One region of the Arthrobacter sp. Y3225116 genome, then DNA from elsewhere that is predicted to be linked to it. Evidence: riboswitches for the same ligand, from Rfam matches in the RefSeq annotation. Region 1 holds a riboswitch; each other region holds the start of a gene.
What was found. Region 1 has a riboswitch for S-adenosylmethionine ahead of AC5RV2_RS08735 (bifunctional o-acetylhomoserine/o-acetylserine sulfhydrylase). Riboswitches for the same ligand answer to the same signal wherever they lie in the genome.
Positions count from the first base shown of each region.

Region 1 (4,059 bases):
CGGGCTGACCTGATCCAGTGTTACGACGAATACGTCATGGGCTACACCAAGACCCGCGGCTATCTGGGCGGCAGCGCGCCGGCGGCGCCGGGCGGCGAGGTGCCGATCCACGTGCTGCTGCTGGACGGACGGATGGCCGGCAACTGGAGGCACGTCCTGCGGCCCGGCTCCGCCGAGCTGCGGCTTAAACCGCTGCGGGTCTTCACCGAGCCGGAAGCGCAGGCCGTGGGCGTCGCCGTGGAACGGTACGCGGCCTTCCTGCGGCGGCCGGTGTCGCTCGACCTGGCCTGACGCTCCGCTCAACCCGATCGGGCACAGCGGGGGGTAGCCGCGCGGACGGCGCGCACCGGCGTCGTACTCGGGCCGCCGTCAGGCAGGCGGGAGGTCGGGCGCGAAGAACGCCTCGGTCAGGGCCTCGTGCAGCTGGTGGATATCGGTCAGGAAACCGTCGTGGCCCAGCGGCGTTTCGATGGTGTGGACCTTGACTGCCCCGGGCAACGCCTCGGCCAACTGCCGCGACTGATCCGGGAAGTACAGGCGATCGGAATCCACCGCGGCCACGAAGAACTGCGTGTCGGTCAGGCCGCCCAGCGACTGCTCCAGCGAGCCCCGGCCCCGGGCAACGTCGTGGCTGATGAGGGCCTCGGTGAGCAGGATGTAGCTGTTGGCGTCGAAGCGCGCGACGAGCTTGTCCGCTTGGTAATCGAGGTAGCTCTCCACGGCATAGCGGCCACGGGCCGACGGCGTGATGCCGCCGTACGGCTGCTCCTCCGCCTGCGGCTTGCGGCCGAACCTGTACTCCAGCTCCGGCTCCGAGCGGTAGTTGATGTGCGCGATGCGCCGGGCGATACCCAGACCCGCCTCGGGCGCGGGACCGCCGTAATAGTCGCCGCCGGCGAAGTGCGGGTCCAGCCGGATGGCCGCGACCTGCGCCTGCGCGAAGGCAATCTGCTCGGCGGTGCTCGCGCCGCCGCACGACAGGACGGCGCACCGGGCGGTGCGCTCCGGGAACGTCGCCGCCCATTCAAGCGCGCGGGCGCCGCCCATCGACCCGCCGAGCACCGTGTGCCAGCGCCGGATGCCCAGCGCGTCGGCCAGCCGTGCCTCGGCCCGGACCGAATCGCGGATCGTGACGAACGGGAAGCGTGACCCCCACGGCGTCCCGTCCGGCGCCGGCGACGAGGGACCGGTGGAACCGTAGCAGCCGCCAATCATGTTGGCGGCCACTACGAAATAGCGCTCCGTGTCGATCGTGGCACCGGGGCCCACCAGATCGTCCCACCAGCCGTCCTCGTCCGAGCAGCCGCGTGCGACATGCGTGCTGCCGGTCAGGGCGTGCTGAATCAGGACGGCGTTGGACGCGTCCGCATTCAAGGTGCCCCAGGTTTCAAAGCCGAGGACCACCTCGGGCAGATAGCCGCCGGCTTCCAACTCCAGCGCACCAACCGGCATCCGGCGCAGGATGCCGTCGGTCGCCTGTTCCACCAGTTCCTGCGGTTGCACTATCGTCACGCTGCGCTCTACCTGCTTGCCTAGTCGTCCGCGCCCTTGGCGGCGCGGAAACCGGCCTCCAGGTCGGCGATGATGTCGTTGACGTTCTCGATGCCCACCGACAGGCGGACCAGCCCGTCGGTCACCCCTGCCGCGACCCGCTCCGCGGCCGAGAGCTGGGCATGGGTGGTCGACGCCGGGTGGATCACCAGCGAGCGCACATCGCCCAGGTTGGCCACATGCGAGTGCAGTTCCAGGCCGTCCACAAAGCGCTTGCCGGCCTCGATGCCGCCCTTGATTTCGAACGCGACGATGGCGCCGGTCCCCTTCGGGCCGTACTTGCGGCCGCGCTCGTACCAGGGGCTGGAGGGCAGGCCGAGGTACGCGACGGAGGCAACGTCGTCGTGCTCTTCCAGGAATTCGGCCACCTTCTGCGCGTTGGCCACATGCCGCTCCACGCGCAGGCTCAGCGTCTCCAGCCCCTGGGCAATCAGGAACGCATTGAACGGCGAGATGGCGGACCCCAGGTCGCGCAGCAACTGCACCCGGGCCTTGAGGATGTAGGCCAGGTTGGCTCCCAAAGCGCCGTTGACGCCGAGGTCGCGGGCGAAGACCAGCCCGTTGTAGGTGTCGTCCGGCGTGTTGAACCCGGGGAACTTCTCCGGGTTGGCGGCGAAATCAAACGTTCCGGCGTCAACGATCACGCCGCCGATCGCCGTCCCGTGGCCGCCGAGGTACTTGGTGGCCGAGTGGAGCACGATGTCGGCCCCCCACTCGATCGGGCGGATCAGGTACGGGGTAGACAAGGTGTTGTCCACGATCAGCGGCACGCCGTTTTCGTGGGCGATGGCGCTGACCGACTCCAGGTCCAGTACGTCCTGGCGCGGGTTGGAGACGACCTCGCCGAAGAACGCCTTGGTATTCGGCTTGACGGCATCGCGCCACTGCTGCAGGTTGTCCGGATCCTCGACGAAGGTGACCTCGATGCCGAACTTGGGCAGCGTGGTGCGCAACAGGTTGTAAGTGCCGCCGTACAGGCTGGGGCTGGCCACGATGTGGTCGCCGGCCTCGGCCAGGTTGAGGATGGAGAACGTCGACGCGGCCTGGCCCGAAGCAAGCAGCAGGGCGCCGACACCGCCCTCCAGGTTGGCGATCCGGGTCTCGACCGCTTCCTGGGTGGGATTGCCGATCCTGGTGTAGATGGGCGCCAGTTCGGACAGGGCGAACCGGTCGGCCGCGCTCTGCGCGCTCGGGAACACAAACGAGGTGGTCTGGTAGATCGGCAGTGCGCGGGCGCCCGTGGCGGCATCCGGCTCCTGCCCTGCGTGGATTTGACGGGTTTCAAAGGACCAATCGGCATTGGACATGGTGCAACTCCTTCACTGGAAGGGGCCATCCGGGATCCGGCCGTGCCGGCATGTCTGTCCCGGGTGTGACCCGCGCTTGCGCACCGCCTTGTGGCGGCTGCCTGGTCTTCACCCGGGGCACCCCACCGCGGTTGGAGGGTTGCCGGCCAGCAAACCGGGGTTTTGCGCTGGCACTCATGACCTGCCTCCAGTCTCCGCAGACAAGCCGGCGGCCGCAACAATATGACACCTTATGACCGACCGGCCCCCGCCGCCCGTGTGTCCGCCCGCCCGCCCGGCCGCTTTGCCTGGCTGGATGTCGCCGAGGGGAATCAGTGTCAGGAATACGGGCCGCCGCACGAGCCGCAAGCTGAGTGACTTAGGTCACCCTAAGTCGAGAGCGGGTTCACAAAGTGCCAAGATAATGCCATGCGCTTCGACCATGTTTCTTATGCTGCTGAACCCGACGGTCTGGCTGCCACCTCAGAGCGGATCGCCAAAGCCCTGGGCATCGACGCCGTCAAGGGCGGGGTTCACCCCCGCTTCGGCACCCGCAATATGATCTTCCCCCTCACCGACCACCATTACCTGGAGGTGGTGGAGGTGCTCGACCACCCCGCTTCCGACAAAGCCCCCTTCGGCCAGGCCGTGCGGGCGCGGTCGGAAGCCGGCGGAGGCTGGATGGGCTGGTGCGTGGCGGTCGACGACCTGACCCCGTTCGAAGAACGGCTGGGCCGCCACGCGGTTCCCGGCAACCGCAAGTTCCCGGATGGGCAGGAACTGAGCTGGCAGCAGATCGGGATCAAGGGCCTCATCGCCGACCCGCAGGTGCCCTACATGCTGCGCTGGGATGACGGCACCGAACCGCTGCACCCGTCCAACGCCCGCCCCGCCACGGTCAAGCTGATCGGCCTGACCATCGCCGGTTCTTCCGAGCGGGTGGCGGATTGGCTGGGCACCCCGGTCGACGGCCTGCTGGACGACGTCAAGGTCGCCTGGACGGCACCGAACGGTACGCCTGGCATCCTGTCCGTCCGCTTCGAAACCGCCAACGGGATCGTCGAACTGTAAGTCTTTGCGGCATCGCTCCGTTTCGGGCGTCCGCTCACTTTATAGAAGGAGCAGACGCCCGAAACGGAGCTTTTGAGTGGTCAAGCCCTCCAGATCGTCCTGCAGGGCCAAGGTTTTCCACATGGCTCGTCCCACCGTGTCCGACCGGCAC
Region 1 covers NZ_JBNHGL010000069.1:2,731-6,789, reverse strand. The annotation lists gene AC5RV2_RS08745 (winged helix DNA-binding domain-containing protein) at 1-291, shown strand, start outside; gene metX (homoserine O-acetyltransferase MetX) at 370-1,452, opposite strand; gene AC5RV2_RS08735 (bifunctional o-acetylhomoserine/o-acetylserine sulfhydrylase) at 1,533-2,858, opposite strand; SAM riboswitch class IV at 2,926-3,040, opposite strand; gene AC5RV2_RS08730 (VOC family protein) at 3,267-3,908, shown strand.

Region 2 (4,059 bases), on a different contig from region 1:
GGCCCACGGAAATGCGGATCAGGTCCTCGGGCACGCCGGCAGCCACCAGCTGGTCGGCGGTGAGCTGCTGGTGGGTGGTCGATCCCGGGTGCAGCACCAAGGTCCGGGCGTCGCCGATGTTGGCCAGGTGGCTGGCCAGCTGCAGCGACTCGATGAACTTCTGGCCCGCGGTGCGGCCGCCCTTGACGCCGAAGCTGAACACGGAGCCCACGCCCTTGGGCAGGTACTTCCGGCCCCGCTCGTAATGCGGGTGCGCGGGCAGGCCGGCGTAGCTGACCCAGGAGACGCGCTCGTCGGCTTCCAGCCACTCGGCCACGGTACGGGCGTTGGCCAGGTGCTCGTCCATCCGCTGCGCCAGCGTTTCCACGCCCTGCAGCAGCTGGAACGCGGACTGCGCGGACAGTGACGGGCCGATGTCGCGCAGCTGCTCGGACCGGAGCTTGGTGAGGAAGCCGTACTCGCCGAAGTTGCCCCACCAGGACACGTTGCCGTAGCTGGGCACCGGTTCGGTCATCTGCGGGAACTTGCCGTTGCCCCAGTTGAAACGGCCGGATTCGACGACGACGCCGCCCAGGGTGGTGCCGTGGCCGCCCAGGAACTTGGTGGCGGAGTGGATCACGATGTCCGCGCCGTGCTCGATCGGGCGGATCAGGTAGGGCGTGCTCAAGGTGGCGTCCACGACCAGGGGGATCCCGGCGTCGTGCGCCACCGCGGCCAGGCCGGCGAGGTCCGCGATGTCGCCGGACGGGTTGGCCACGATCTCCGTGTAGACGGCCTTGGTGTTCTCCCCGATGGCCGCGGCGAAGTCGGCCGGGTCGTTGGAGTCGACGAAGGTGGTCTCCACCCCGAACCGGCGCAGCGTCACGTCCAGCTGGGTGATGGTGCCGCCGTAGAGCTTGGACGAGGCCACGATGTGGTCGCCCGACCCGGCCAGGGCCGCGAAGGTGATGAACTCGGCGGCCATGCCCGACGACGTGGCCACCGCGCCGATGCCGCCCTCGAGCGAGGCGATGCGCTCCTCGAACGCGGCGACCGTGGGGTTGCCGATGCGGGAGTAGATGTTGCCGTACTTCTGCAGCGCGAAGAGGTTCGCGGCGTCGTCGGTGTCCTTGAACACGAACGAGGTGCTCTGGTAGATCGGTACGGCTCTTGCACCGTGCTCGGCGTCGGGCGTGCCGCCGGCGTGCAGGGCGCGGGTGCGGAAACCGAATGTGCGTTCAGCCATCAGGCGCTTGCTCCTTCAAAACTTGGGTTCCCGGGCAATGACGGTCCTGGCGGCACCGGGCAGGCACCGTCCGGATCAAAGATTGCTTGCGCTCTCTCCATCGCTTCTGGCGGTAGCACCTTTCCGGTGGCGTCCGGATGGTTGCTGCGGTGTCAAAGAGCCAGATCTCTCAACCGCTCGGGATGGTCCCGTCCATTCTCGCAACCAACCGCCGCGGCGCCAAAAAATGTTGAGCCGCGTTGCGTCCGGGGTTGGGCGCCTTCGGACTTGGGGTGGGCGCCTTGCGGTTGCCCCTGGCTTGCGGTTGCCCGGCACGACGGCGGTGCTCGCCGCGCGTCGGGCCACGATCTTCGCCGTCCCGGCCCAGGACGGACGTTCACGGGTCCGGACAGTTCACCGTAGATTGGATCTATGGCTGAACTTTCGGCGCTGCAGCGCCTCGCGGGGAAACATGGCGTTGGCATTACCTTCCATGGCTGGGACGGGGGCGAGAAAACAGTCAGTGAGGCAACGCTGGTTTCCGTCCTCACCGCGCTGGGCGTCCCCTGTGCCACCGACGATGATGTGACGGCTTCCCTCCGAGCCGCTGAACTGGCACCGGTGCAGCGCACGCTGCCGCCCGCCGTCGTCGTCCGCCAAGGCACCGCCACCGAGGTTCCGGTCAATGCGCGGCCCGGCGTCCGTCCGCGGGTCCGGATCCTGCTGGAGGACGGCTCCCGGCGCGACGTCGAGGTGCTGGCCGGCGGGCGGGAGGAGTCGGAAGATGCTCCGCCTGTTCGTTTCACGGCGGTGGTGCCGGCCGACATCCCGCTGGGCTGGCACACGCTGGAAGTCGCGGAACGGTCCGAGGCGATGGAGTCCGGAACCGACGCGGCCGCAGACCGGACGGAGGCGCTGGAGCCCGGAACCGGCGCGGCCCCGGAACCGGCCGACAGCCAGGCACGGTGCGCCCTCGTGGTCACCCCGCGGCGCCTGACCACCGCCGACCGCCTGCCCCGGACGTGGGGGTTGATGGCACAGCTGTACTCCGTGCGCTCGCGGTCCTCCTGGGGCATCGGCGACCTCCATGACCTGGCCAGCCTCGCCGAAACGGCTGCCGCGAAGGGCGCGGGGTTCGTCCTGATCAACCCGCTGCACGCGGCCCAGCCGAAACCGCCGGTTGAGCCCTCGCCCTACCTGCCCTCCACGCGCCGGTTCGTCAACCCGCTGTACCTGCGGGTCGAGGACGTGCCCGAAGCCAGCGGCGTCCCGCTGGCCAACAACTTCCACGAGGCGAACCTGGACGCCGGCATCCTGGACCGCGACCCGGTGTTTGCGGCCAAGCTGCAGGCGCTGGAAGCGGTGTACGCGGTGCCCCGGTCCGCAGAACGGCAGCAGCGGTTCGAAGCCTTCCGCGCGCAGGAAGGCGAGGGGCTGGAGCGCTTTGCCCTGTGGTGCGCCATGGCCGAAACTGTTCCGGCCGGGGCTCCCGAGTGGTCGGATGCCGCGTTCATCGAAGCGCAGCGCAGCGAGTTGAAGGACCGCATCGAGTTCCATCAATGGCTGCAGTGGCTGTGCGACGAGCAGCTCGAGGCGGCGCAGGGCAGCGCCCTCGACGCGGGAATGAACATCGGGATCGTGCACGATCTCGCCGTCGGCGTCCATCCCACCGGCGCCGATGCCTGGACGCTGCAGGATGTGCTGACCCTCGGCATCTCCGTGGGGGCGCCGCCGGACATGTTCAACCAACAGGGCCAGGACTGGTCACAGCCCCCGTGGCATCCGCACCGCCTGGCCGAATCCGGCTACGTTGCTTACCGGGACATGCTGCGGACCGTCCTGCGGCACGCCGGCGGTATCCGGGTGGACCATATCCTCGGGCTGTTCCGGCTGTGGTGGATTCCCGTCGGCAGCCCTCCCGGCGAAGGCGCCTACGTGTACTACGATCACGAGGCCTTGATTGGCATCCTCGCCCTGGAAGCGGAGCGGGCCGGCGTCGTCGTCATTGGCGAGGACCTCGGGGTGTTCGAGCCGGGCGTGCAGGACTACCTGGCCGAGCGCGGCATCCTGGGCACCTCCATCCTGTGGTTTGAGTACGAAGACGGCAGCCCCCGCGCACCCGAGCGCTACCGCCGTTCCTGCCTGACCAGCGTGACCACGCACGACCTGCCGCCCACCGCCGGCTACCTGGCGGGCAAGCACGTGGAGTTGCGCGAATCGTTGGGACTGCTGAACCGGCCGGTGGAGGAGGAACGGGCTTTGGATCAGGCAGCCCAAGAGGCAGTGCTCTCCACGGTGCGCTCGCGGGTTCCGGCCGCCCCACAGCACGACGACGGCGCCGACCCCACCGCCGAACAACGCACTGTCGAGGCGCTGCACGCGTTCATCACGCAGACCCCGTCGGTGCTGCTGGGCGTTGCGCTCACGGACGCGGTGGGGGAGCTTCGGACCCAGAACCAGCCGGGCACCGCGGACGAATACCCGAACTGGCGGATCCCGCTGGCCGGGCCGGACGGAGAGGCGGTCCTGATCGAGGACCTGGCCGCCAGCGAGCGGTTCGACTCGCTGGTGCGCGCCCTGCGTCAGGACTAGGCAGGTACAAGCCGGGCCCGGAAGCCTTTCGCGGCCCTGCGGGAGGACTAGGCAGGTCCGAGCCGAGCCGGGAAGCACCTCGCGGCCCTGCCCGAGGACCCGGCAGGTTCAAGCCGAGCCGGGAAGGCTCTGTCGCGCGACGAAAGCCCGTTTCGCCGGCTCACCTCTTCGTCGGCTGCTACTCGTTGCCGGTCGTCCGATGTCCACAACTTCGGTTCGGCCAGTGGTGGCCGCCGAACGGTGCGGTCATCCTCGATTACATG
Region 2 covers NZ_JBNHGL010000048.1:11,509-15,567, forward strand. The annotation lists gene AC5RV2_RS07130 (O-acetylhomoserine aminocarboxypropyltransferase/cysteine synthase family protein) at 1-1,225, opposite strand, end outside; SAM riboswitch class I at 1,320-1,414, opposite strand; gene malQ (4-alpha-glucanotransferase) at 1,637-3,796, shown strand.
Region 2: linked by a shared signal. The riboswitch ahead of AC5RV2_RS07130 (O-acetylhomoserine aminocarboxypropyltransferase/cysteine synthase family protein) and the one ahead of AC5RV2_RS08735 (bifunctional o-acetylhomoserine/o-acetylserine sulfhydrylase) in region 1 are both predicted to bind S-adenosylmethionine.

Region 3 (4,059 bases), on a different contig from region 1:
GCCGAAACCGCCGACGCCGACCCATTCGGCCAGCTGGCGGATGGTCCACGGCTTGCCGCTGTCGCCGGACGCCTTTTGGAACGTCTCCACCGAGGACTGGATGGCATTGGACTTCACGTTCCCGCCGATCACGTCGTCCGGGCCGTAGGTGGAGAGGTCAATGCCCATCCAGCCGGAGATCAGCGCCAGCGCGCCGTTAATGTCCGCGTAGGACTTGTAGTCCTCGAATTTGGCCTGCGCGGCGGCGGTGTCCGGTCCGGTCACCACGGTCTGCATCGCGTAGATGCGCACGTCGTAGCGGTCGCGCCCGGCAGCTTCCACGGCGTCGCGGATCTTCTTCACGGATGCGGCGAGCATCTCCTTGGTGGGGCAGGTCACGAACACCGCCTCGGCGTTCTCGGCGGCGAACTCGGTGCCGCGCTTGGAGGCGCCGGCCTGGAAGATGACCGGGGTGCGCTGCGGGCTCGGCTCGGTAATGGCGATGCCGGGAACCTTGAAGTACTTGCCCTCGTGCCGGATCTCGTGGACCTTGGACGGGTCGGTGAAGACGCCGGTCTCCGCGTCCTTGACCACGGCGTCGTCCTCCCACGAGCCCTCGAGCAGCTTGTAGATGACCTCGAGGTATTCGTCCGCGTGGTTGTACCGCTCGTCGTGCTCCAGCTGGTCTTCCTGGCCCATGTTGCGCGCCGCCGAGGGCAGGTAACCGGTGACCACGTTCCAGCCGACCCGCCCGTTGGTCAGGTGGTCCAGCGTGGCCAGGCGACGGGCGAACGGGTAGGGGTGCTCGTAGGCGGTGCCGGCGGTGACGCCGAAGCCGAGGTTCTCGGTCACCGCGGCCATCGCCGAGACCAGCATGAACGGATCGTTCACCGGGACCTGGGTGCCGGCGCGCAGCGTCGTCTCGTTGGACGAGCCGAACACGTCGTAGGTGCCGAGCACGTCGGCGATGAACAGGCCGTCGAAGAGGCCCTTTTCCAGCACCTTGGCCAGATGGGTCCAGTAGCCGATGGTGTTGTAGGTGGCGGACTTGTCCTGCGGGTGGCGCCATAGTCCGGGCGACTGGTGGCCCACGCAGTTCATGTCGAAGGCGTTGAAACGAATCTGGCGCCGGGGGTTGGGCTGCGGGTTGTTCACGGTCATGTCAGGCTCCTTTTCTGATGAGAAGAGCCCGCGCCGGCCCTCCGTCGGGCATGCGGCTGCCAACGGAAGACCAACGAGAGATCGAGCTTCTCCATCGGTCCTGGCGGTAGCACCTTCCTCAGGGAGGGGGTTGCTGCGGCGTCAACAAGCCAGGTCTCTCGGCCGCTCTGGATGGGTACGTCTCCCATTGGACACCTTGGGGTGCCGGAAGGGAAATGTCCTGCGTCACGCGGGGTAAGAATTACGACGCCGGTGTGGCTCCTCTCGGCGGGGCTCCCGCCGGAGCTGCGGCGCGGCAACCGTCACGGTTGGGGCGCAGCCCGGAGGGGGCCGTACTTGCCGGGCACGGTGTTGTGCGCGGCCGGATCCTCATCTGGGGCACCCCGCTACGGGAGAGGGTTGCCGCCCAACCAGCCAGAGCTTGTCGTTGGGACTCTTGATCTCGGAGTCGAGTATGCCGGGGCCGATCCGGCGCAGGGAACCACGTGACAGGCCGTGACCTTCCGGGGCGTAATGTTACGGGCGCCTCATCGTGCGGGCGGGCCGCGTCGGGCGGGCACCGAGCTCACCCGACCTAAAGGCCGAGGCGCGGGGCCTCGATCGCCGGGCAGGTATCCATGACGACGTCCAGACCGGCCGCCTTGGCCCGTTCCGCCGCGGCTTCGTCGACGACGCCCAGCTGGAGCCACACCGCCTTGGCACCGATTTCGATGGCCTGGTCCACCACCGGGCCGACCTTCTGGGAGTTCACGAAGCAGTCCACCACGTCGATCTCGCCGGGAATGTCCCCGAGCTTTTGGTAACCGGTCAGGCCGAGGACGTCGTCGCCCTGCAGGTTGACGGGGACGACTTCCATGTCCAGTTGGTCCATCAGGTACCGGGAGATGCGCATGGCCACCCGGTGCGGGTTCGTGGACAGGCCGACGACGGCCCAGCGGCCCGGCGTGCTCAGCAGCCGGTAGACGGCCTCGGGGTCATTTTGGTGTGCCATGGCGCCACCCTACCTGCGACTCTTCGGCACCGGAACCGTCGCTGGTCCTCTCCCCCGCAGCCGCCCTCATCGAGGAGTCAGCTGGCGCCCTCAAACCGTCGGTTTAGGGGCGCCAGCCGAATAGTCGATGGTTTGGGGCTAGCCAGCCAACTGGGCCGCCGCTGCGTCGGCGTGCTCCGCCACCCAGTTCCCCACCAGGTCGAGCAGTTCAGCGTCCACGGGCTCGCGGATCTGGCGCTTGTAGTCGGAGAGGGCCGGGGCCTTCGGGTCGCGGCGCAGCAGGTGCGACAGGTCCTCGATCTTCCTGGTGGTCACCGGGCCGGGAACGGTGGCCGCGATGATGTCCAGGTCGGCCGGGTCCACCTGCACGTCCTTGGCTCCCGTGACAGCCAGCACCGGCACCTGCAGGCGCTCCAAGTTCGGAACGGGGTCGAAGTCGAGGAACTCCCGGTGCCAGAGCGCGTTGATCTTGCGGCCCTGCATGCGCACCACGTCCTCGGTGGTGGTGCGGAGTTTTTCCACCGATTTCGCCTGCATCTTGACCAGGTCCTGGCGGAGGAGCTTCAGCAGCAAGCGCGGGAATGCGGGCAGCGAGTCGCTGATCTGGGCTGTCTGCCATCTGCCTGTCTCGAAGCCCGTCTGTGCCGAGGCCGAAAGCAGCACAGCCCCATCCACCCGTGTGCCGGGATCGGCCGCCACGGCCGCCGCGTGGTAGCTGCCTTCGCTGTGGCCGACGAGGAACACCGGCACGCCCGCGGCCTTTTGGGCGGCCATCCAGCGGAGGGCGGCTGCGGCGTCGTCGGTGTTCTGACGGAAACCGGCCGCCCAGAAGGTTCCTTCCGAGCCGCCGGTACCGCGCTTGTCGTAGCGCAGGGACGCGATTCCGTGGCCGGCAAGCGCCGCCGCCAGGTCTCGGCTGATGCCCAACGGCATCCGTTTGTGGTCGGCATTGCGGTCGATCGGTCCGGAGCCGGGCAGGATCAATGCCGCGCCGCGGACCGTTCCGGCCGGCTCGGCCCAGGTCCCCGCCAGCTCAACGGTCCCGGACGGGAAGGCGACCACTTCTTCGGTGAACGGCTGACCGGCGGGCAGGCCGGCGGCGGCACGGATCCGGGCCGCAACATCCTCGGCGTCGGGAAGCGACACAACCACCCGGGCGTACTTTTGCCCGTCCAGGTCCAGCTGCACCGCCGGGGTGCCGCGGCGGGCGACGGCGAGGGTCTTGCCGCGTCCGCGCCAGGTTCCCACCCGGGTCCGTCCCGGGATCGCAAGCCCGGGAGCGCGCAGGCCGTGGACGCCGTCGAACGCGTCCGCGAGCACGCGCACGGAGGTCACCGCGGACAAGGGGAAGCGCTGGTCGCCGAGCAGCCCCGCGATTTTCTCGAACCGGTCCAGCTCCAGCAGAACCTCCTTGTTCCCCACCACTATCGCCGCCACTGCGACTCCCTTCGGGTCGTTTATTGCTCGTGTCTTGGTCGTTTGGTCGCGGCTTGCCTGCCGGACAGTACGATTATTATCAGTTGTGGGAACAATGTCAACTGTGAGAACGTTGAGCCATGTCCTCCTCACCGAGCGCCGACCTGATCCTGCACCCGGTACGCCTGCGGATCGTCCAGGCGCTGCTGGGCAACCGTGAGCTGACCACGGCGGAGATCTCCGCCGAACTTCCCGACATTCCCACCGCGACGCTCTACCGGCACATCGGCACGCTTTCGAAGGCCGGCGTGCTGGCGGTGGCCCAGGAGAGGCCGGTTCGCGGCACCACCGAACGAACCTTTCGGCTGGACGTGGCCAGGAGTTCGGTGGCCGAGGATGACCTTGCCTCCATGACGGCCGATGACCACCGGCGCGGCTTCATGACCTTCGTGGCCGGGCTGCTGGGGGCCTTCGACCAATACATCGCCGGGGGGAATCCGGACTTCGTGCGC
Region 3 covers NZ_JBNHGL010000077.1:1,530-5,588, reverse strand. The annotation lists gene AC5RV2_RS09300 (LLM class flavin-dependent oxidoreductase) at 1-1,140, opposite strand, end outside; SAM riboswitch class I at 1,229-1,318, opposite strand; SAM riboswitch class IV at 1,468-1,582, opposite strand; gene AC5RV2_RS09295 (CoA-binding protein) at 1,715-2,131, opposite strand; gene AC5RV2_RS09290 (alpha/beta hydrolase) at 2,270-3,568, opposite strand; gene AC5RV2_RS09285 (helix-turn-helix domain-containing protein) at 3,688-4,059, shown strand, end outside.
Region 3: linked by a shared signal. The riboswitch ahead of AC5RV2_RS09300 (LLM class flavin-dependent oxidoreductase) and the one ahead of AC5RV2_RS08735 (bifunctional o-acetylhomoserine/o-acetylserine sulfhydrylase) in region 1 are both predicted to bind S-adenosylmethionine.